DNA from 3 places in the Caballeronia sp. EK genome. Region 1 is predicted to be linked to each of the others. Evidence: riboswitches for the same ligand, from Rfam matches in the RefSeq annotation. Region 1 holds a riboswitch; each other region holds the start of a gene.
The links. A riboswitch is a leader RNA that binds a small molecule or an ion and turns the genes downstream of it on or off. The one in region 1 is predicted to bind cobalamin.
Positions count from the first base shown of each region.

Region 1 (7,563 bases):
ATCGCGCCGAATGCACCGATGCGCGAGTCGTGCATGATGCGCAGCGCATCCTCGCGCGTGTACGCGCCGCCGAACGCATCGACGCAATCGGCGAGTCCGTCTTCATGGAACGCGCCGGTCATGACGAGCGTCGCGGCCATCGAAAGCAACACGGCGACGCCCGCCGGAAACACGCGCAGCGCCAGGAGATAGACGAGCGCCGCGACGCCGCCGACCATCGCGCCGACGAGCGGAAAGTAACGCGCCGCCGCGTTCAGATATTCGCGCTCGAAGCCGACCCAGCGCGGCACCGGCACGCGCGTGAAATAGCCGAGCGCGGTGAAGAAGTAGCGCAGTTCGTCGAGCGGTCGCATCAATCGGCTTTGTTCGACACACCCGCCGACTCGAAGCTCGCCATCTCGTCGATGAACGCGACGGCCGCGCGCAGGATCGGCAATGCAAGCGCCGCGCCCGTGCCTTCGCCGAGCCGGAGATCGAGCTCCAACAGCGGCGCGGCATCGAAATGCGCGAGCATACGCCGATGCCCCGTTTCGTTCGACGCATGCGCGAACACGCAGTAATCGAGCACTTCGGGCGCGATCTTCGCGGCCACCAGCAACGCCGATGTCGCGATGAAGCCATCGACGAGAATCGTCATGCCTTCGCATGCGGCGGCGAGATATGCGCCCGCGATCATCGCGATTTCGAAGCCGCCGAAGGTCGCGAGCGTGTCGATCGCATCGCCTTCATCGCGATGCAGCGCGAGCGCGCGGCCGAGCACATCGCGCTTGTGCGCGAGGCCGTGGTCGTCGAGGCCCGTGCCGCGCCCGACGCATTCGTCGATTGGCAAGTCGCACAGACGGCTCATCAGACACGCCGCCGCCGACGTATTCGCGATGCCCATCTCGCCGAAGCCGATCACGTTCGTGCCGAGCGACGCGTGATGCCGCACGCGCGCCGCGCCGCGCGCGATGCCTTCGAGCGCGGTCTCGCGCGACATCGCAGGCTCACGCGCGAAGTTGCGCGTGCCGAGTCCGAGCGACAGACGTTCGTATCCGTGATCGATGGGAATCGGAGTCGCCACACCCGCATCGACGACTTCCAGCGACATGCCGACCGAGCGCGACAACGCGTTGATCGCCGCGCCGCCAGTCAGAAAATTCGCGACCATCTGCGCCGTCACTTCCTGCGGAAACGAACTCACGCCCTCTTTCGCGATGCCGTGATCGCCCGCGAACACGATCATCGCGGGACGTTCGATGCGCGGCTTCGTCGTGCGCTGGATCAGGCCCATTTGCAGCGCGAGCGATTCGAGCCGCCCGAGACTGCCGGGCGGTTTCGTCTTCATGTCGATGATGCGGCGCAGTTCGGCTTCGAGCGCGCGGTCGAGTGCGCGGGGCAGCGGGATGTCGTTGAGCGTGGACATCGAAATTCCTTCAAGGGCGATGAATGGAAGGCACGAGCGCTTCATGCTCGCCGTCGCGGATCAGCGCGAGCGGATAGCCGAATGCCGCGCTCGCGCGTTCAGGCGTGAGGACATCGGCGACAAGGCCCGCGTGCGCGCCGCCGTGGCCGTCGAGCAGGAGCGCGTGCGTCGCGAAACGGCGCGCGAGATTCAGATCGTGGCACGAGAAGATTACGGTGCGCTTGTGCTCGCCCGCGGCGTCGCGCAACGCGTGCAGACAGTCGATCTGATGATGCAGGTCGAGATGCGAAAGCGGTTCGTCGAGCAACAGCAGCGGCGCGTTCTGGCACAGCACGGCGGCCAGTGCGACGCGCTGGCGTTCGCCGCCCGAAAGCGTCAACACATCGCGCGCGGCGAAGGACGCGAGGCCGAGCGTTTCCAGCGCGGCGCGCGCCGCGTTGCGGTCGTCTTCGCTCTCCCAGCCCCAGCCGGTGAGATACGGAAAGCGGTTCAGCAGCACGGTGTCGAGCACGGTCGCGCTGAAGGCGTCGTGCGCGGCTTGCGGCATCAATGCGCGTCGACGTGCGAGGTCCGCCGCGCGCCACGATGCGAGCGCGCGGCCATCGAGCGACACGCGGCCCGATGCGGCTTTCGCGAGCCCGGCGAGCACATTGATGAGCGTCGTCTTGCCCGCGCCGTTCGGCCCGGCGATGCACCACACTTCGCCCGCCGCGATCGTCTGCGTGAGACCGTCGATGAGCGTGCGCGCGCCCGCGCGAAGCACGATGGCATCGAGATGCAGGGTCATCGCGGTCTCCGCAGGAGCATCCACAGAAACATCGGCACGCCGATCAACGCCGTCACGACGCCCACGGGCAATTGCGCGGGCGCGATCACGGTGCGCGCGGCGAGATCGGCGGCCATCACGGCGAGGCCGCCCGCGAGCGCGGCGGCGGGCACGAGCATGCGCTGGTCGTTGCCGAACGCGAGACGCAGCAGATGCGGCACGACGAGCCCGACGAAGCCGATGGTCCCCGCCGTCGTCACCGCAGCCGCCGCGGCGATCGATGCGACGAGATACACCCGCAGGCGCAACCGTTCGACCGGCACGCCGAGCGCACGCGCGGTGGCATCGCCGCGCAGCAGCACGTTCAATTGCGGCGCGACCGGGACGATCGCGACGAGCGCGACAGCGAGCGCGATCAGCGCGGGCCACGGTGCCGCCGCGCCGTTGAGATCGCCCGTCAGCCAGAAGATCATGCCGCGCAGCCGGTTCTCGGGCGCGATGCTCAGAATCAGCGTGATCAGCGCGCCCCATCCCGATGCGATCACGACGCCCGTCAGCAAGAGTCTCGGCGACGCATCCTGTCCGCTTTGCCAAAGCTCCTTGCGCGCGAGTCCGAGCACGACGACGATCGATGCGAACGCGCCCGCGCACGCCGCGATATCGACGCCCCACCACGGCACCGATGCGAGCATCGCGGCAAGCGCGAACGTCGCCGCGCCGCCGGACACGCCGAGCACATACGGTTCCGCGAGCGGATTCTTGAGCAGCACTTGCAGCAGCGCGCCGGCCATCGCGAGCAGCGCACCCGTTGCGAAGCCCGCGAGCGCGCGCGGCAAACGTAGCGTCAGCACGATCTCATCGGCGATATCGGGCGTCGCGGCGTTCGCGTGAAAGAGCGCGCCGAGCGCACGCGATACGGGCAATGTCACGCTGCCCGTCATGAGCGACGCCACGAGCACGACGAACGTCGCGACGCCGAGCGCGATCCAGATCGCGGCCGCACGGCTCGCGTTCATCGCGTGCGGACGCGCAAGCCGCTCAGGCGCGTGGCTCACGACGGATGCCAGCCCAACGTGATGTACGCGCCGCGCCGTGGCGTGTTGTACGAGTACGCAAGTTCATAGTCCTTGTCGAACAGATTGTCGATGCGCGCCGTGACGTACCACGACTTCGAGATGTCGTAGCGCGCCGATAGATTCACGATGCCATACCCCGCGAGCGTCGAATCGTAGTCGCTGCGTTGCCCGCTCACGATCCACTCGCCGCCGACACGCCAGCGCCCGATCGTGCGATGCGCCGTGAGCGTCGCGAAACGCCGCGCGCGCCGCGTCAGGTCCTCGTGATTCGTCTCATCGACGGGATTCTGGAACGTGACCCCCGCGCGCACATCGGTTGCGCCGACATGTCCCGCCCACGATCCTTCGATGCCCTGCACCTTCGCGCGCCCGACGTTCTGCGCAACATAGTAGAAACCGCCGTCGGACACATAGTCGATCAGATTCGAATAGCGCGTCTGGAACAGCGTCACGCGCGCGACACCCAGCGCATTCGATGCGTACTGCAACGCCGCCTCGACCGAATGGCTGCGCTCCGGCTGAATCGACGGATTGCCGCTGAACGGATAGTAGAGATCGTCAAAGCTCGGCGCGCGAAACGAAGCCGCATAGCTCGCGCTCGCCTTCCAGTGCGCATCGAAGTTATACGCGTAGCCCAGATAGTAGCTGTTCGCGCCGCCGAAATCGGAATACTGGTCGTGACGCAGATTCGCCTGCAATTCGCTCGCGCCGATGTGACCCACGTAGCCCGCGAACACCGAATTCACGTGACGATCGGGCGCGCTGAGTTGATCGGAATCGAGCGTCTGATCGAGATGCTCGTAACCGAAGAGCAGCTTGTGCGCATCGCTTATTTTGAAGTCGTTCTGCCACGTGTATTGCCGGTTCTCCGAATTGAAGCGGTTCGTATAGACGCCGTTCTGCTCGATGTTCGCGCGGTCCTGTCCCTGCGCGATCGTGAAGTGCGTGGTCCAGTTTTCGGTGATCCTGCCGTTCGCGAACACCGACGCCGAGCGCACGCGATCGTGCGATTCGTTGATATCGGTCGGCAGGCCGTAGGCATCGTCGAAACTGCTGATGCCGTTCGATTGCAGGAAGCGCACGCCCGCGTCCCACTTGTCGCTGAACTGGTGGCGCAGCGTCGCCGCGACGCTCTCGTTCAGATAGCCGTTCGCGTTCGGATTCGCGCCGGGCGCGATATTCGGATCGATCGACGAAAAGCCGTCGGTTTTCTCGCGCGAAACGTTCAGGCTGAAGGTCGTGCGGCCGTCCTTGTCGAGCGCGCCCTTCACGCCCGCCGATTGACGCTGCGTGTGATAGCTGCCGTACTCGGCCTCGAAGTTGAAGCGCGGCGGATGCGGCTCGCCTTCCTTCGTGAAGATCTGCACGACGCCGCCGATCGCATTCGAGCCGTACAACGCCGACACATTGCCGTTCACGACTTCGACGCGCCCGATCTGATCGAGCATCAGTTGCGATAGCTGCGCCGCGCCGAGCGACGCCGATTCGACGCGCACGCCATCGATCAAAACGAGCGACTGCGACGACGCCGCGCCGCGTATGTAGAGCCCCGAAGTCGCGCCCGGTCCGCCGTTGCGCGTGATCTGCACGCCGGGCGCGAGCGCGATGAGGCCGAGTGCATCGTCGGCGTTGGCGTCGGCGATATCCTGTTCATCGAACACCGATGTCTGCGGGATCGATTCGGCGAGCGGCTGCGGCGCGCGCGTCGCGGTGACGACGACAGGGGCAAGCGTTTGCGAGGCGTCATCGGCAGCATGTGCGGCGCCGGCGAGCGGCGAACCGATGAACGCGGCAACGAGCGCGCCATGACGAGAGCGGCCGTTTTTGAGGGCGGCCTGTGGCAATACCATGAATGAAGTGTCCGTTTCGCGTGAGCGCGACCCCGCTCCCCGCGAGGACGATGCGCGACGAACGCACCGCGCGATCAGCGCCGATGCGTCGAACTCTGGCCGGTATCCGGGCTGGCGATAAATCGTCTCGCCTTCCCGCGCATCGTGCGCAGTGGCGTCGACACGTTTCTTGCAGTCGATTCGAGCGATGAACCCGGTGTGATGAAAATCCACACGCTCGCGCTGCAAAAACGCGCATGAGACGACTTGCAACTTGCGTTGCGGTCGCTTACCGTTGCGGGGGCAGCACAGGTTGGCTCGTCCCAGGTTGGTCCCGGTCGGACTTCGGAGACTTCGCTCCCTGTTTCCCGTTTGACTGCATCCGCGAGATCCGCGAATGCGAGCACCAAAAAGTGCGGCAAGTGTAGGAGCGCGTGTTGGGGCCGTCAAGAAAACGGCGCGGACAGTTGGGCGCGGCACATGACGAATCGAACGAGAATCGGCCGGCCTGTCATCACGAGCCATCAACAGCGCTCGCGTTTTCTGCACACGAATGCATGTCGACATGCGCTTGATTCGAAGGATTAAGCGCAAGATCGCATGTTGTTACGTCTCGAAACGAGACAATTATCGGAAGCTCCGTTGAACCGCGCTAAAATGCGAGGTCTTTAGAGGACGCAGCACATGCTCAACGAACTCGAATCACTGTCAGGAAATATCGGCCGGCTGATCCAGATCAGCGAGCGCCACAATCAGGCGCGCCAGGCGCTGCAAGACCAACTCGAACAACTGCGCGCCGACTATGCGAACGTGCAGGCCGAGCTTGCGCAAGTGCGTGAAGAGCGCGACACGCTGCAATCCGAACGCGATTCGCTCTCCGCGAAAATCGACGACGCGCAAGTGCGCCTCAACGCGATTCTCGAAAAGCTGCCGCGCGCGAAATCCGGGCAGCATGACGAAGCCGACAATCAACTCGATCTCCTCGAAGCCGATTCCCGCGAAGCACATGAAGCGGAATTGCACGGCGAGCATCATCAAGGAGAGAAGGCATGACGACTACGCAGATCGAAGTCTCCATTCTCGGGCAGCCGTATCGCCTCGCGTGCTCGCCGGAAACGGAAGGCGCATTGCGCGAAGCGGTCGCGCGCGTCGATGCCGAGATGAACAAGGTGCGCAATGCAAGCAACGTGCGCGGCACGGATCGCATCGCGGTGATGGCAGCGCTTTCGCTGGCGTCGGAATTGCTTAAGTTGCAGGACAGCGTGCGTCACGGCGAGGCCTTCCCTGCCGAGGAAATCCGTCGCACGATGCATTCGATGAACGAGCAGCTCGGCGCCGTCATCGCGCAATACGAAGTGCAGTGAGATGTCTGTGCGTCGAGGCAATCGGCGCGCAATGTCAATCGAAAAAAGAAACTGCGGCGGGGCTGCGAAAGGCAAACGATTGGTGTAGAGTGACGTTTCCCTGCCTGGTGCGCCAAGGTCATATATTCCTTGAACCAATGTCACATTGGCACGGTTGCGGAACCTTGCAGCACGGGCGCGCGCGTCGCTAGTCCGATGTACCCGAAGTGTTGCTTACCGCGACCAATCTTGAACCCAGGTTCAGGATGCCGGCCTAGCGGCCGTGGCGGGGACCCATCTTAAGAACGGCATCGGTTTTTCCGGTGCCGTTTTCATTTGCATCGTCGATTCCGCATAACGAACAATCATGCGCTACTGGCTGATGAAGTCCGAACCGGACGAAGCGAGCATCGATCACCTCGCGCACGCGCCGAAAAAAACCTTGCCGTGGACCGGCGTGCGCAACTATCAGGCGCGCAACTTCATGCGCGATCAGATGCAGATCGGCGACGGCGTGCTCTTCTATCATTCGAGCTGTCCCGAGCCGGGTATCGCGGGCATCGCGAAAGTGTGCTCGACGGCGTATCCCGATCCCACGCAGTTCGATCCGAAGAGCGATTACTACGATCCCAAGTCCACGCAGGAAACGCCGCGCTGGATCCTTGTCGATGTCAAGTTCGTGAAGAAGACCCCGCTGATTCCGCTCGCCGCATTGCGTGAACACGAGGCGCTCGCTGACATGCAGGTGCTCGCGCGCGGCAATCGCCTGTCGATCACGCCGGTGACCGAAGCGCAGTGGCGCTTTATTACCGAACAACTCGTCTAACAAGGAACTTACGACACGAAGGCCGCGACTAAATCCCGTCGCGAATCACGCGATATCCCGCGTTCGGAGTCCTTCGATGATCAACAAGAAAACCGCTGCCGCACTCGCGCTCCTCGCGATGTCGGGCGCAGCGTTCACCCTTTCCCAAACGGCCGCCGCGCAGACGGTGATTACCCAGCCGCAACCTTCGGGCGTGCTTTCTCTTTCGGCGCAGGCGAGCGCGCAGGTGCCGCAGGATGTCGTCAACATCACGCTCTTCTACGAGCAGGAAGCGGCCGATCCCTCGTCGCTCACCGCTACGCTCAATCAGCGCGCCGA
Region 1 covers NZ_JACSUE010000008.1:205,888-213,450, forward strand. The annotation lists gene IAG25_RS25255 (adenosylcobinamide-GDP ribazoletransferase) at 1-353, opposite strand, end outside; gene cobT (nicotinate-nucleotide--dimethylbenzimidazole phosphoribosyltransferase) at 353-1,405, opposite strand; gene IAG25_RS25265 (ABC transporter ATP-binding protein) at 1,416-2,192, opposite strand; gene IAG25_RS25270 (FecCD family ABC transporter permease) at 2,189-3,187, opposite strand; gene IAG25_RS25275 (TonB-dependent receptor domain-containing protein) at 3,223-5,097, opposite strand; cobalamin riboswitch at 5,178-5,504, opposite strand; gene IAG25_RS25280 (ATPase) at 5,761-6,129, shown strand; gene IAG25_RS25285 (cell division protein ZapA) at 6,126-6,440, shown strand; RNA gene ssrS (6S RNA) at 6,535-6,716, shown strand; gene IAG25_RS25295 (EVE domain-containing protein) at 6,787-7,245, shown strand; gene IAG25_RS25300 (SIMPL domain-containing protein) at 7,322-7,563, shown strand, end outside.

Region 2 (7,563 bases), on a different contig from region 1:
ATCAACCAGACGGCGCGCGCCGGTCTCTTCCCGACGCTCGATGCGGGCTTCGGCCCGACGCGCGAGAAGTTCTCGCCGGCATCGCAATTCCTGCCTGCCGATGGCAACGTGCCCGCGCAGACGCTGTGGCGCGCGCAGGCGAGCGCGTCGTATGAAGTGGATCTGTTCGGCCGCGTGGCGGACTCGGTGCGGGCGGCGAACGCCGACACGGAGCAGAGCGAAGCATTGTTCCGCTCCGTGCAGCTCGCGTTGCAGGCGGATGTCGCGCAGAACTACTTCAATCTGCGCGAACTCGATGCCGAGACGGATGTCTTCACGCGCACCGTGCAGTTGCGCGAGGAAGCGCTGAAGCTCGTGCAGCGCCGCTATACCGAAGGCGATATCAGCGAACTCGACGTTGCGCGCGCCAAGTCGGAACTCGCGACGGCGCGCTCGGATGCGATGACGGTGCAACGTCTGCGCGCGGCATCGGAACACAGTCTCGCGGTGCTGCTCGGCAAGGCGCCCGCCGAGTTCTCGGTGGCCGCGAACCCGCTCAAGCCGGTGACGGTGCGCGTGCCGCCGGGGCTGCCTTCGGCGCTGCTCGAACGTCGTCCTGATGTCGCGTCGGCGGAACGCGCGATGGCGGCGGCGAATTCGCGCATCGGCGTGGCGAAGGCGGCGTTCTTCCCGTCGCTGACGCTGACGGGCTCGGGCGGCTTCGAATCCGCGACGCTCGGCGATCTCTTCAAGTGGTCGAGCCGCACGTTCCTGCTCGGGCCATTCGCGGGCACGGCGCTGAACATCCCGATCTTCGATGGCGGCCGTCGCAAGGGCAATCTCGCGAATGCGCGCGCGGTGTATGAAGAGGATGTCGCGAGCTATCGTCAGCAGGTGCTCGTCGCGTTCCGCGAGGTGGAGGACAACCTTTCGGATCTGCGCATCCTCGAAGACCAGACGGCGACCCAGGACGATGCCGTGAAAGCGTCGGTGCGCGCGGCGCAGCTTTCGCGCACGCAGTACACCGAAGGCGCGGTGAACTATCTCGACGTGATCGACGCGGAGCGCACCGTGTTGCAGACGCAGCGCGCGTCGGTGCAGTTGCGGGGCACGCAGGCGGTATCGACGGTGAATCTGATCCGCGCGTTGGGCGGCGGCTGGGGCGATGCGAAGCCTACGCCGGTGCCTGAGCCGAGTCTCGCTCAGAAGTGATGTGAACATGGCCCTGCACCAAGCAGGGCCATTTCGTTAGTGCGCCCGCTGAAAAGACAGATCGAAGAGACGAGGCCGATTGTTCGTCTTACGGAACATATGTCTTCACCTTCCGAGCGTTTATCCGCAGGGCTCCAATCCTTAAAATTCTATTCATGGGATAGGGAGCCGAAGATGAAAGACTTGATCGCAAAACAACTGTATCAGCCGGCGGTGGTGCTGCCACTGCTGCTGTTGACGCGCCTGATGGTCACGCTCGACTTCAATCTCGCGCAGGTCATGTTCGTGATGATGCTCAAGGGTTCGCAGCACGCATATCAGTTCGCGCTGCGCCACACCGTGGCGCGTCAGCGCAGCAATGTCGCCGTGAAGCATGTCCCCTGCAACAACTGCTGCTGACCCGCGGCGCGTCATCGAACCTCAATAGATTTCGGGAACGTACATTTCATCCGGCACGGGCTGGCGCAGATAATCGGGGTTGAATACGCGATCGGGCAGTTCGATAGGCTGATGCTCGATCTCGTGATAAGGCACCTGGCTCAACAGGTGATGAATGCAGTTCAGGCGCGCACGCTTCTTGTCGACGGCCTGAACGACCCACCACGGCGCTTCCGGAATGTGCGTGCGCTGGAGCATGACTTCCTTGGCGGCCGTGTACGCCTCCCAGCGGCGGCGGCTCTCCAGATCCATCGGGCTCAGCTTCCACTGCTTGAGCGGATCTTCGATACGCGCCTCGAAGCGCACTTCCTGTTCGTCGTCGGTGATCGAGAACCAGTACTTGACGATCTGGATGCCACTGCGCACCAGCATCTTCTCGAACTCGGGAACCGAGCGGAAAAATTCCTCATACTCTTCGTCGGTGCAAAAGTTCATCACGCGCTCGACGCCCGCGCGGTTGTACCAGCTTCGATCGAACAGCACGATTTCGCCCGCCGCGGGCAAGTGCGTGACATAACGCTGGAAATACCATTGTGTGCGTTCGCGATTGTTCGGTGCGGGGAGCGCCGCGACGCGGCACACGCGCGGATTCAGCCGCTGCGTGATGCGCTTGATCGCGCCGCCTTTGCCCGCCGCATCGCGTCCCTCAAACAGCACGACGAGACGATGCCCCTTGTTCACGACCCAGTCCTGCAGCTTCACGAGTTCGCCCTGCAGACGGAACAGCTCGCGGAAATAGGTCTTGCGCAAGACCCGCTCTTCTTCCGAGAAGGTCGATTCGCCGTCCAGGAAGCGATCGTCCACCTCCATCTCGAACTCTTCGTCATAGCTGTCGATGATGTCGGCATGGAAGCGGCGCTGTTTTTCCGTCTGATTCATGAAGGGCTCCGTGGGCGTTCTTGGGCTGCCGTCGTCGGGATGACCGGTCGGCGCGGGCGGCGCGATTATGACGCTATTCGATGGCAGTCGTATGACAACGGTCGATTCAGGCATTGTAGAAAGCGGCGCGCGCGGGCTCAAATCCGGTTTGCCGCTTTGTGACAAGGCGCCGCGCGCCGTTAGAATGTTCCGGCATTTCGATGGCATGCCGATGGCACAGTCAACCGCATCTCAACATCCACAGCGAGCGAACACGATGACCGCAACGATCCAGAGTTTCGACGAAGCCCAAACCGCGCGCCTCGTGCCTTATGACCGGCTCGTGGACACGCTCGCCGCGACGATGCTCGATTACGCGGCCGGCCGCATCGTGAGTCCGGAGCGCATGGTCGTGCCGATCGAGGGCGGCGTCATGCTGTCGATGCCCGCGAGCGCCGCCGATATCGCAATGCACAAGCTCGTGAACGTGTGCGCCGGCAATGGCGCGCGCGGCCTGCCGACGATTCACGGTCAGGTCACCGCATACGACGCCGCGACGGGCGTGCCGCAATTCATGCTCGACGGTCCCACGGTGACGGGGCGGCGCACGGCATCGGTGTCGATGCTCGCGATCCGCGCGCTTCATGCCGCCGCGCCGCGCGAAGTGCTCGTGATCGGCACGGGCAAGCAGGCGGCGTATCACGTCGAGGCGCTCGCCGCCGTTTATCCGGATGCGCGCGTTCGCGTGCAGGGCTCGCGTCCCGAACGCGCGCGCGAGTTTTGCGCCGCGCACGCGTCGGCTTCGGGCAATCTCGCCGCGCTCGACGACGCCGCGGTCCCCGATTCGATCGATGTCGTCATCGCCGCGACCACGAGCAAGACGCCCGTCTACACGATGCCCGCGCGTGCGGGGCGGCTCGTGATCGGCGTGGGCGCCTTCACCGCCGATGCCGCCGAGATCGCCGCCGCGACCGTCCACGCGAGCGAGCTTTATGTCGATGACCTCGCGGGCGCGCGTCACGAAGCGGGCGATTTCATTCTCGCGGGCGTCGACTGGAACGCGGTGCATGCGCTCGCCGAAGCGCTCGCCGCTCCGAAAAAGGCCGAGCGTCCCGTGATGTTCAAGTCGGTCGGCTGCGCGGCGTGGGATCTCGCGACGTGTCGCGTCGCGCGCGCGGTTTTGTCGGAGGAAAACGGCTCGCACTGAAAGTTCGGTTGGAACGGTACTTGCTGACGGTTTGCTTAATGATAGAGGCGCAACGGCGTCACGAGATAAACGGCGCAGGCCATGCGCCAAAGCAATCGAGCCAGCGAACTGACCCATGAAAAGTCGATACGACAGCAAGTGGCACCCGTGGATTCCGGCGCACGACGACGGTGGCGAAGGTGCGGGCGCAAACCGAAAGGCGCTCCCGCATGCGTCCGCCTCACCGCCCGCGGCTTACTTCATCTCCGTGCTGGAGCTTGCAACAGGCGAAAAACTCGGCAGCGACGAGCGTGTGCGCGCCGTCGCGATGCTCGAATCGCAGTTCGGCGAGGGCCGGCCGCGCACGCTGAAAGAAGCGGTCCGTATCTGCGCGGCGGCGATCGATTCATCGACGTTGCAGCGCATGGCGCGCGGCGCAAAGGCCTGAAAAAAGGTCCGATAAAACGACCAATCCGAAGCGCGCTTTTTTCACACGCTTGTAAAACGCGCGTGTTCGCCGAAAAACGCGCGATCGTTCGAGCGCGCGCGTCGGCCTGTCATTTGACGGTCTGAATCACTTCGAAGCCTTCGAACTCCGGATGTCCGAGATAAAGCTGGCGTGTCTCGCCGCCGGCATTGCGATGCGCCGCGCGAAACGCGTCCGAGCGCGTCCAGTCCTCGAAAGCCGCCTGATTCGCCCAGATCGTGTGGCTCGAATACAGGACGTGATCGTCCTTCACCGGGCCCTTGAGCAGATGAAACTCGACGAAACCCGGCACGTCCTTGAGATGCGTGTCGCGACTGGTCCAGAGGCGTTCGAAATCCGTCTCGGCGCCGGGCACGATCTTGAAGCGGTTCATGGCGATATACATGTCGATGCGTTTCCTTAACCGTAGAGTCAAAAAATAAAACGATCAGCCGCGCTCCAGTTCGACGAGCGTCGTGAAGCCGCCGAAGAACATGCGCTGAGGATCGAACGGCGGCTCGCCGGACTCCATCATCGCCTTGAGGCGCGGGTCTTCCATTACTTTCGCATTGACGCTGTCGCGCTGCTCGCGCGACTCGTAGACGATATACGAGAACACGACGGTCTCGCCTTCCTTCTGTTGCACGCTCTGCGGAAACGACGTGAGCTTGCCGGGCTTGACGTCGTCGGCGATGGTTTCCACGAATTGCAGCGCGCCATGCTCCATCCAGATCTTGCCGGCGGCTTCGGCCATGGTGCGGTAGGCGTCGATCTTGTCGATCGGCACGGGTACGACGAATCCATCCACGTAATGCGCCATCTGAGTCTCCTGAATCGGTTCGAAAGCGGACCGCGCATGCGATGCGCTGCTCGTTTGAGCGATTCGTAAGCGATGAAGTTCAGGCCGGCTGATGGGGCAAATCCGCCTTCCATGCTTCGGCGGCCGATGCGCGCTTGAGCACCGTGGACGAAAGCGGCGCGAAGTTCATCCGGTAGACGGATTCGAGCGGCATGCCGAGCGCATGCGCGAGCGCCACTTTCACGACGATCGCATGCGTGACAACGATGCAGCGCTCGCACGCATTCAGGCCATCGATGAACTCCAGCCCATGCGCGACGCGCACCGCGAGCATGGCGATGCTCTCGCCGCCATGCCCGCGCGCCTGCGGATCGGCGAGCCATGCAGCGACATGTTCCGGCTCGCGTTCGCCTGTCTCGCGTATCGATTGCCCGCGCCAGCGGCCATAGTCGATGTCGTCGAACGCGGGGACGATATCGAATGCATCCGCGATCCATGCTGCCGTCTGACGTGCCACGGGCGCTGGGCCTGAAATCACGCGCGTAGCGTCTTGCGGCCCCACGAAGCTTGGCGCGAGCCGCGAGCGCGCGTCGTGCTCGGCGAGCTCGTCGCCGTTGGGAAAGTGACCGGTTTTCATCGCACGCGTGGCCGCGTGACACAACAGAATGAGTTCCAAGGGGCGTCAGGGCAATTCGGAATCGTTTTACTTTGCCGCCGATCATCATAGAATGGCAAGCTTGCAGTGCGAGGAAGCCGGTGCAAACCCGGCACGGTCGCGCCACTGTATGCGTTCGTCAGCGTGAAAGCGTTGCGCCGCGAGTCAGACCCCGCTGCAAGCTCTTCGTCAATCGGGACGCGCTTTTCCCTGGAGAACCATCATGAATGCTTCCAGCACGCCGGTCTTTTCCGCTCCGGTTTCCCCGTCGCTCGACGCACCCGTACCCATTCCGGTGCGCGAAGTGCTGCCGTGGGCCGTCTTCATCGGCCTTCTTTTGCTGATCGCCATTTATTTCGTCGGCGCGGAGCAGGGCGCGACGTCGATCTTCTCGGGCATGTACGTCCACGAATTCGTTCACGACGGCCGGCATCTGCTCGGCTTTCCGTGCCACTGAGGACGCGTCATGATTCGCACTTTGCTGATACGCGGCATGATCGCGGGGCTGGTCGCGGGCCTGATCGGCTTCGGCTTCGCGCGTGCGTTCGGCGAGCCGTCGGTGGCGCGCGCCATCGCGTTCGAGGAACAGCACGAGCATGCGCAAGCCGCGCATGAGCACGAACATGAGCACGCCGACGCCGCGACAGCCGCCGCGCATTCGCACGATCACGGCGACGAGGAACTCGTCTCACGCGATACGCAAGCGGGCCTCGGCCTCCTGACGGGCGTCGCGGTGTTCGGCACCGCGCTGGGCGGTCTTTTCTCGCTCGTGTTCGCGTTCGCCTACGGGCGGCTCGGCGCGTTGCGCGCGCGGGGCACGTCGGCGCTGCTGGCGTTGCTCGGCTTCGTGAGCGTCGCCATCGTGCCGTTCCTCAAGTATCCGCCCAATCCGCCGGCGGTCGGCAATGCCGAAACCATCGGGCCGCGTACGGCGCTTTTCTTCGGCATGGTGGCCATTTCCATCGCGGCGGCCGTGTTCGCCGTGTGGCTGCGGCGGCGCATGGCGGCGCAACATGACGGCTGGAACGCGACGCTCATCGCCGCGGCCGCGTATATCGTCGTGATCGTGGTGGCGCAGGTCGCGCTGCCGCGCATCGATGAAGTGCCCGCCGATTTCTCGGCTTCGCTGCTGTGGAATTTCCGGCTGGCCGCGATCGGCATTCAGGCGCTGATCTGGACGACGCTCGGTCTCGTGTTCGGCGCACTCGCCGCGCGTGAGCTGGAACGGCCGGCCGTCAGGAGAATGGCGGCGGCTTGACCGGTTAATCCGGCCCGATCACGCGGCTCACTTCGCGCTCGCCGCACGCCGCGCGAGCAGCGCGTCGAACAGATCGAGCTTCGCGGCATCGTCCATCGATCTGAAGGTCTTGATCTCTTCGCGGCTTCTGAAGCAGCCGAGGCACAAGCCCGTTTCGGGATCGAGCTTGCATACGTCGGTGCATGGCGAGCCGATCGGTTCCTGTGTCTTGGCGCGCTCGATCGTGAAGGCGAGGTCGAGCGGCGTGCGGATGTCTTGCGTGGTCGTCATAGTGATTCGCCGCGAAAGAGCGCGGCGGCAGCGGCCGGATTCGACGGCCAGTAAGCGTGCATGTAGGTGGCCGTCACCGGACCGTGCCGATAGAGCGCTTCGCCCGATGTGCCCGTCGTCGCGTGTTTCGCTTCGAGGACGGCCTGCATCGGCGTGTGCAGCGTCGAGTAATGGAACGTGTGGCCCGTCATTGCGCCGTGCATCGTGTCGATGCGCTGCATCGCGAGCCGCGACAGCTTGCGTTGCATCGCGGCATCGCCGGGGAGAATGCCGAGCATCGCGTGCCGCGTGCCTTCGATGTCCGTCAGCGTGTCGAGCAGATACAGCATGCCGCCGCATTCCGCGACAACCGGCTTCTCTTTCGCGACGTGCCCGCCGATCGACGCGCGCGTGCGCGCATTCACGGCGAGCGTCGCCGCATGCAGCTCGGGATAGCCGCCGG
Region 2 covers NZ_JACSUE010000006.1:13,644-21,206, forward strand. The annotation lists gene IAG25_RS18505 (efflux transporter outer membrane subunit) at 1-1,191, shown strand, start outside; gene IAG25_RS18510 (hypothetical protein) at 1,366-1,590, shown strand; gene ppk2 (polyphosphate kinase 2) at 1,612-2,508, opposite strand; gene lhpI (bifunctional Delta(1)-pyrroline-2-carboxylate/Delta(1)-piperideine-2-carboxylate reductase) at 2,765-3,694, shown strand; gene IAG25_RS18525 (hypothetical protein) at 3,810-4,121, shown strand; gene IAG25_RS18530 (antibiotic biosynthesis monooxygenase family protein) at 4,231-4,545, opposite strand; gene IAG25_RS18535 (DUF1428 domain-containing protein) at 4,588-4,959, opposite strand; gene IAG25_RS18540 (histidine phosphatase family protein) at 5,039-5,614, opposite strand; cobalamin riboswitch at 5,662-5,787, shown strand; gene IAG25_RS18545 (CbtB domain-containing protein) at 5,817-6,050, shown strand; gene IAG25_RS18550 (CbtA family protein) at 6,060-6,851, shown strand; gene IAG25_RS18555 (DUF1289 domain-containing protein) at 6,879-7,121, opposite strand; gene IAG25_RS18560 (cobyrinate a,c-diamide synthase) at 7,118-7,563, opposite strand, start outside.
Region 2: linked by a shared signal. The riboswitch ahead of IAG25_RS18545 (CbtB domain-containing protein) and the one ahead of IAG25_RS25275 (TonB-dependent receptor domain-containing protein) in region 1 are both predicted to bind cobalamin.

Region 3 (7,563 bases), on a different contig from region 1:
CGTAGCGGCCTTTCGTGCGCGATTCGTTCCATCGAAGGCGATGCCTCGCGTCGAAGGCATCCGCGTCGCGCCTTCGATGGTTCAGGCTTTTTTTGCGGCGAGCGGCCTCACTTGCTTGACCTTCGCGATGCCCGTCGGCTCCGGCGGCATCGCGCCCCAGTCCGATTCGCCCGAGCCCGCATCGCGCGGCGTGGATTCACGCGCGGCGGGTTCACGCGAAGGCGATTCGGTCTCTCGCCGTCGATGCTTCAGCACCGCATCGGCGACACGCTCGACATGCGTCACCGTCACGTTCGACGCGCCTTCCAGTGCAGCGAGCGCCCGCGCCGCGCGCAGCATCACGATATCGGCGCGCAAGCCATCAACATGCGCCTCGATGCAAAGCTCGCTGACGCGCGCATGAACCGCATCGTCGAAATCGAATGACGAGAGCGCTGCGCGCGCCGCATGAATGCGCTGGTTCAGCGACGCCTGTTCGCTTTCGTGCCGTGCACGAAATGCTTCGGCATCCGTATCGAATGCGAGCCGGGACTTCACGATGCGCTGCCGCACGCCTGCATCGAAACAATTGCTCATCTCCACGGCAAGACCGAAACGATCGAGCAATTGCGGACGCAGCTCGCCCTCTTCCGGATTCATCGTGCCGATCAGCACGAAGCGCGCGTCATGCCGATGCGAAATGCCATCGCGTTCGATGATGTTCACGCCGCTCGACGCGACATCGAGCAACTGATCGACGAGCGGATTCGGCAGAAGATTCACTTCATCGACATACAGCACGCCGAGATGCGCCTTCGCGAGCAGGCCGGGCGAAAACTTCACGCCGCCATCGCGCAATGCGCTTTGAATGTCGAGCGTGCCGATCAACTGCTCCTCGCTCGCGCCGAGCGGCAAGGTCACGAGCTTTCCCTCGGGCAACAGCTCCGCGAGCGCGCGCGCCGCCGTGGACTTCGCCGTGCCGCGCGGCCCGCTGACGAGCACGCCGCCGATCGATGGATCGACTGCCGCGAGCAAAAGCGCTTGCTGCAAGGGCGCTTGCGCAACGAGCGCGGTAAAGGGGAAGGTATGCTGGTTCAATGTTGTCGGCCCTCGATGCACTGTTCGACATCGAGCAGATGCCGTTCGACCTGCTCGCGATAGCCCGCGGGTTCTTGCCACAGACCGCGTTGCATCGCTTCGAGCAAGCGCTCGCAGATCGATTGCAGCGCGTGCGGATTGTGTTGCGTGATGAACTCGCGTGTATCCGCGTCGTTCACATAGGCATCGGTGACGAGCGCATATTGATGATCCGACACGACACGCGCGGTGGCGTCGTAGCCGAAAAGATAATCGACGGTGGCGGCGAGTTCAGACGCGCCCTTGTAGCCATGCCGCTTCACGCCGTCGATCCACTTCGGATTGACGACGCGCGAACGCACCACGCGCGCGATCTCTTCGTTCAAGGTGCGCACGCGCGGCGCGGCGGGATTGCTGTGATCGGCGTTATACGCCTGCGGCTGCACGCCCGACAGATAACGCACGGCCGCGACCATGCCGCCCTGAAACTGGTGATAGTCGTTCGAATCGAGCAGGTCGTGTTCGCGATTGTCCTGATTCTGCAGCACGACATCGAGCGTCGAAAGCCGCGTGCCGAAGCTCGCGCGCGCTTCGACGCCATCGCCCGCTTGCGAGTATGCGTAACCGCCCGTGCTTTGATAGGCAGCGGAGAGATCGGCGTCGGACTGCCATTGTTTTGCGTCGATCAGCTCCTGCAAGCCCGCGCCGTATGCGCCCGGCTTCGTGCTGAACACGCGCCAGCCCGCGCGCTGCCGCGCCTCCTTCGCTTCGATGCCGCGCGCGATCAGTTCGTCGCGTTCGCGCAGGATGCGTGCGCGGATCGGGTTGATATCGGCGGGCTCGTCGTCGAGTTCGGCGACGGCCTGCACGGCCGCGTCGAAGAGATGGATGAGGTTCGCGAAGGCATCGCGGAAAAAGCCCGACACGCGCAGCGTCACGTCGATGCGCGGCCGGTTGAAGATCGATATCGGCAGGATCTCGAAGTCGGTCACGCGATGACTGCCCGCCGCCCACTTCGGCCGCACGCCGATGAGCGCGAACGCCTGCGCGATGTCGTCGCCACCGGTGCGCATCGTCGCCGTGCCCCACACGGACAAACCGATGGCGCGCGGAAAATCTCCGTGGTCCTGCACATGACGCTCGACCAGTGCATTCGCCGACTTGAGCCCGAGCGACCAGGCCGCCTGCGTCGGCAATGCGCGTGTATCGACGGAATAGAAGTTGCGGCCCGTGGGCAGCACGTCGGGCCTGCCGCGCGACGGCGAACCGCTCGGACCCGGGGGCACGAAACGCCCTTCGAGGCCGCGCTTCAATTGCAGAAGCTCTTGCGGGCCGCATGCATCCAGACGGGCGAGCACATCGCCGCGAAGACGTTCGAGCACGAGCGACGCATGCGGACCGGGCGCGGCGGCATCGTCGTCCGACAAAAGCTGCATCGCTAACGCCTCGAGGCGCTCGCGCGTATCGCCCTGATGACGCCACGGCGCATCGCTGACTTCGACAAGCGCGCGTGGACACGGCCCGTTCCACGGCGCAGCCCAGTCGGCATCGAGCGGATCGAAATCGGCGGGCAGTTGCAGATCGCGCGCGATCGCCGTGATGAGGCCCGCGTTCGCACCCTGCCCGTCGCCGATCGGAAAACGGCCGAGCGCGAGCAGCGTATCGCGGCGCTGCACGCCTTGCGGCGAAACGCCGAACACGTGCAGGCCATCGCGAATCTGCGCTTCCTTCAGCTCGCAGAGATACGCGTCGGCGCGCGTGAGCAAGGCATCTTCGCCTACGGCATCACGCGGCGCATCAAGACCGAGCTCTTCGTGCAGCCTGTTCTCGACGATGTTCGCGAGGATCGACCGGCGCAACAGCTTCGCGCGCCGCGCATCGACCATCAGTGCTTCGTAGTATTCGTCGACCTGACGCTCAAGATCCTGCAACGGCCCGTAGTTCTCGGCGCGCGTGAGCGGCGGCATCAGATGATCGATGATGACGGCCTGCGCGCGACGCTTCGCCTGGCTGCCTTCGCCCGGATCGTTGACGATGAACGGATAGAGATGCGGCATCGGACCGAGAATCGCATCGGGCCAGCACGACGACGACAACGCGACGCTCTTGCCCGGCAGCCATTCGAGATTGCCGTGCTTGCCGACATGCACGATCGCATCTATCTGAAAGCGCAGACGCAACCAGACATAGAACGCGAGATACGAATGCGGCGGAACGAGTTCGGCATCGTGATAGCTCGCGTAATCGTGGCGTTCGCGCGAGCGCGAAGGCTGAATGCCGACGAAGACTTCGCCGCAACGATATCCCGCGATCATGAAGCGGCCGCGTCTTATGGTGGGATCGTCTTCGGGCGCGCCCCAGGTCTTTTCCAGCGCGGCGCGCGCATCGGCGGGCAGCGTGCGGTACGCGTCGAGATAGTCATCGAGCGCGAGACTCTGCAGCGCGGGACGCAAGTCGCGCACGATGGGATCGTTGGTCACGCCTTCGGTCAGCGCGGCGATGAGCGCATCGCCGTTCGCGGGAATGTCGCCCACGCGATAGCCTTCGCGCGCGAGCATCGACAGAATGCCAATGGCCGATGCGGGCGTGTCGAGTCCCACGCCGTTGCCGATGCGCCCTTCGCTCGCCGGATAGTTCGCGAGCACGAGCGCGATGCGCTTCTGCGCATTCGGCGTATGACGCAGCCTGCACCAGCGGCGGCTCAGTTCGGCGACGAAGCGCACGCGCTCAACGTCGGCCTGATAGCGCACCACGTCCACCTGCGTGTGCTTGCAGTAATACGCGAGGCCCTTGAAGCTGATCGCGCGCGTGATGATGCGACCATCGACTTCGGGCAGCGCCACATGCATCGCGACATCGCGCGAGTTCAGCCCGTGATTGTCCTTTTGCCAGTCGTCGCGATTGCCGCCGCTCAGGATGACTTGCAGCACGGGCGCATCGCCCGCGACTTCGAATACTTTGTCTTCGCCTATCACGCTCGCCGCGAAAGCCGTCGTGTTCAATACGAGCGATGCGCGATGCTCCGCGCATAAACGGTCCACGACTTCGCGGCTCACGCTCTCTTTCAACGACGAGATCGCGATCGGCAGCGGATTCATGCCTTCTTTTTCGAGCGCTTCGATGAGCGCATCGAATACGGCGGTATTGCCCGACTGCAAATGCGCGCGATAAAAAAGAATGGCGGCAACGGGCGCGCCTTTGGTCCATCGTGCCTGCCAGTCTTCGATCGTCGCGATATCGCGCTCGGGATGATAGATCGCGACGGCAGGCAGCGGGCTCGGCGGCTGCGGTTCGCGTCCGAAGCCGAACGCGTGATGCGCGATCGTGCGCAGGAATTCTTCCGCATTGCGCGCGCCGCCTTCACGCAGATAGCGCGACAGCTCGCGGCAAAACCGGGCATCCGCCGTGCTTTTGCCGATGAGATTCGGGTCCTCCGTGAGATCGCCCGAAAACATCGCGAGCATCTGTTGCTCTTGTTTCGCGAGCGCGACGAGCCGCTCGATGCCGTAAGGCCAGTACGATTCGCCGCCAAGGTGATCGACAATCACGACCTTCGCGTGACGCAACACATCGTCGATATAGAAATCGACCGACGCGGGCTGACGCAGGAACGATTGATTCGCGAGCCGCACTTCGGGAAAGCCCGCTTCCAGACGCGGAAACACGCTCGCGAGCAACGCGAGCGTCGTGTCGGCGGAACTGAGCACCACGATCGGCGCGCGTGTCTGATCGATGCGCATGACGCCTTGCGCATCGTCGACGAAGCCTCCCGGTGTCGTGCGGAGCAGATGCATGGCTGTTTATGCCTGCACCGCAGCGCGTGCGAGCGCCGCGTCGAATGCGCGTTGCAGCGTGTCGCGATCGAGGTCTTCGCCGATCAGCACGAAACGGCTTTGCGTCGTCGCTTCACCGGCTTGCCAGCGGCGATCGAAATAGCTGTCGAAACGACGCCCGACACCTTGCACGACGAGCCGCATCGCAGCGCCCGGCAGCGCGGCGAAACCCTTCACGCGATAGATCGTGTGATGCTCGACGAGCGCATGCAATGCGGCGATGGCCTGCTCGCGCGATTCCACCTTGCCGTGAACGACGAACGAATCGAACTCGTCGTGATGATGATCCGCGTGGCCTTCATCGTCGGGCGAGCCGTGATGATCGTGGCGAAGATGAATCGTCTCTTCCGACGCCGCTTCGAGACCGAGCAGCGTATGCACGTCGAGCCGGCCCATTTGCGCGGGCACGATCTTCACTTCGGCCGGAATCTCGGGACGCACGAGCGCCTCGACTTTTTGCAGCGCCGCGTCGTCCATGAGGTCCGTCTTGTTCACGATGACGAGATCCGCCGACGCGAGTTGATCCTCGAACAACTCGTGCAGCGGCGATTCGTGATCGAGATTCGGATCGGCCTTGCGCTGCGCATCCACGGCGACGGGATTCGCCGCGAACTGCCCGCTCGCGACGGCGGGACCATCGACCACGGTGACGACCGCATCGACCGTAAAAGCGTTCTTGATCGACGGCCAGTTGAACGCCTGCACGAGCGGCTTCGGCAACGCGAGACCCGATGTTTCGATCAGCACGTGATCGATGCTTTCACGCCGCTCGACGAGCTGCTCCATCACCGGATAGAACTCTTCCTGCACGGTGCAGCACAGGCAACCGTTCGCGAGTTCATACAGATTACGATCTTCGGACCCGGCTTCGTCGTCGCAGCCGATGCCGCAGCCCTTCAGGATTTCCCCGTCGATGCCGAGCTCGCCGAACTCGTTGACGATCACCGCGATGCGCTTTCCTTGCGCGTTGGACAGGATATGCCGCATCAGCGTGGTCTTGCCGCTGCCGAGAAAGCCGGTCACGACCGTGACGGGGATCTTGCGGGTTTGCATCGTAGCTCCGTGGCTTCAGGTGCGTGCGCTTCGTGTCGCGTGATGCGTGACAACGCCGCGGGATGAAATGGGAAACGCACGCTTGATGGATCATGGGCCGCGCCGCATCCCCGCGACAGCGATCCCTGTGAAAGTCTGGCCGGTATCCGGGCTGACGATTGCGCCGCTTCGCCTTCCCGCGCGTAATCACGCGCAGTGGCCTCGAAGCCGGCTTCCCGTTCATGCGATGAAACCATCGTGTGCACGGGGAATCGTTTACCGTTGCGGGGGCAGCGCAGGTTGACGTCCGCTCGATCGGTCGAAGGAACGCGCCCTGCTTCCCGTTTAACTGCGCGCGAGAGAATCCGCGCGCGAGCACCAAAACTGCGTGAAAGTCTAGGCCCGGCGGGCGCGAGCGTCAAGAAATGACGCGGCGCGCGCGGTGTCATAATGCTGGCCCGCGCGGCGCGCTTTCTTTGAATCGCACATGGAATCCGTCATTGCTCGCATGAATGCGTCTGCCGCTATGCGGCTCGCGGTCGGTATCGGCTGCAGGCGAGGCACGAGCGCCAATGCGATCGAACGCGCGGTGCGCCTCGCGCTGGGCACGCATCGATTCGATGAGATCGCGATCGTCGCGAGCATCGATGCGAAAAGGGATGAAGCGGGCTTGCTCGCGTTCTGCGAGCGTCACGGTCTGCCGCTGCGCTTCTATAGCGCCGATGAAATCGCGCATGCGCCACGCACCGCGATTTCACATCATGCAGCGAAGCATCTGAACGTCGATGGCGTATGCGAGCCCTGCGCGCTGCTTGCGGGCAACGCGCGCACGCTCATCGTGCCAAAGACGATCGATTGCGGCGTAACCGTCGCGATCGCAGCGGCGCATGAAACCGGTGCGAACGGAACATGAATACCGGCTTCGTCGCCATCCGCGGGCCTTTGGTTTCGGCGAGCGGCTTCGCGACAACCGGCTTGAACTTGTCGCGGCAGAGCCAGACGAGAACGATGAGCGCCACGAGTTCCAGATAGAGATAGAGCGCGTCCATTTTCCTGCTCCTGAAGTCGGTGAGTGCGTGAGTGCATGATGCCCACCGTCTGTTAGCGCAGAATTAAGCCGCGAACGCAGCCGCCACCTGATGTACGATACGGCCGTCTTTCGTCATGCAAAGACCCGCCGCAATCCCGTTCACACTGGAGTCGATGTGAAAACCGATACCGAATCGCATCTGCGCATGACCCAACGTCGCAAGGAAGGTCACGAGAAAAAGCAGGCCGCCGCCGATCACGAGAAAGGCCTTCTGATCGTGAATACCGGCAACGGCAAGGGCAAGACCACGGCGGCGTTCGGCATGGCCGTGCGCGTGCTCGGTCATGGCATGAAGCTCGGCGTCGTGCAGTTCATCAAGGGCGCGCTGCACACGTCCGAGCGCGATTTCCTCGGCGCGATCGCTCATTGCGATTTCGTCACGATGGGCGACGGCTATACCTGGAACACGCAGAACCGCGAAGCCGACATGGCCACCGCGCGCAAAGGCTGGAACGAGGCGCGGCGCATGATCGAAAGCGGCGAGTATCGGATGGTCGTGCTCGATGAACTGAACACCGTGCTCAAGTACGAATATCTGCCGCTCGATGAAGT
Region 3 covers NZ_JACSUE010000006.1:22,231-29,793, reverse strand. The annotation lists gene IAG25_RS18590 (ATP-binding protein) at 82-1,077, opposite strand; gene cobN (cobaltochelatase subunit CobN) at 1,074-4,850, opposite strand; gene cobW (cobalamin biosynthesis protein CobW) at 4,857-5,942, opposite strand; cobalamin riboswitch at 6,063-6,319, opposite strand; gene IAG25_RS18575 (cobalamin biosynthesis protein) at 6,409-6,834, shown strand; gene IAG25_RS18570 (hypothetical protein) at 6,809-7,009, shown strand; gene cobO (cob(I)yrinic acid a,c-diamide adenosyltransferase) at 7,127-7,563, shown strand, end outside.
Region 3: linked by a shared signal. The riboswitch ahead of cobW (cobalamin biosynthesis protein CobW) and the one ahead of IAG25_RS25275 (TonB-dependent receptor domain-containing protein) in region 1 are both predicted to bind cobalamin.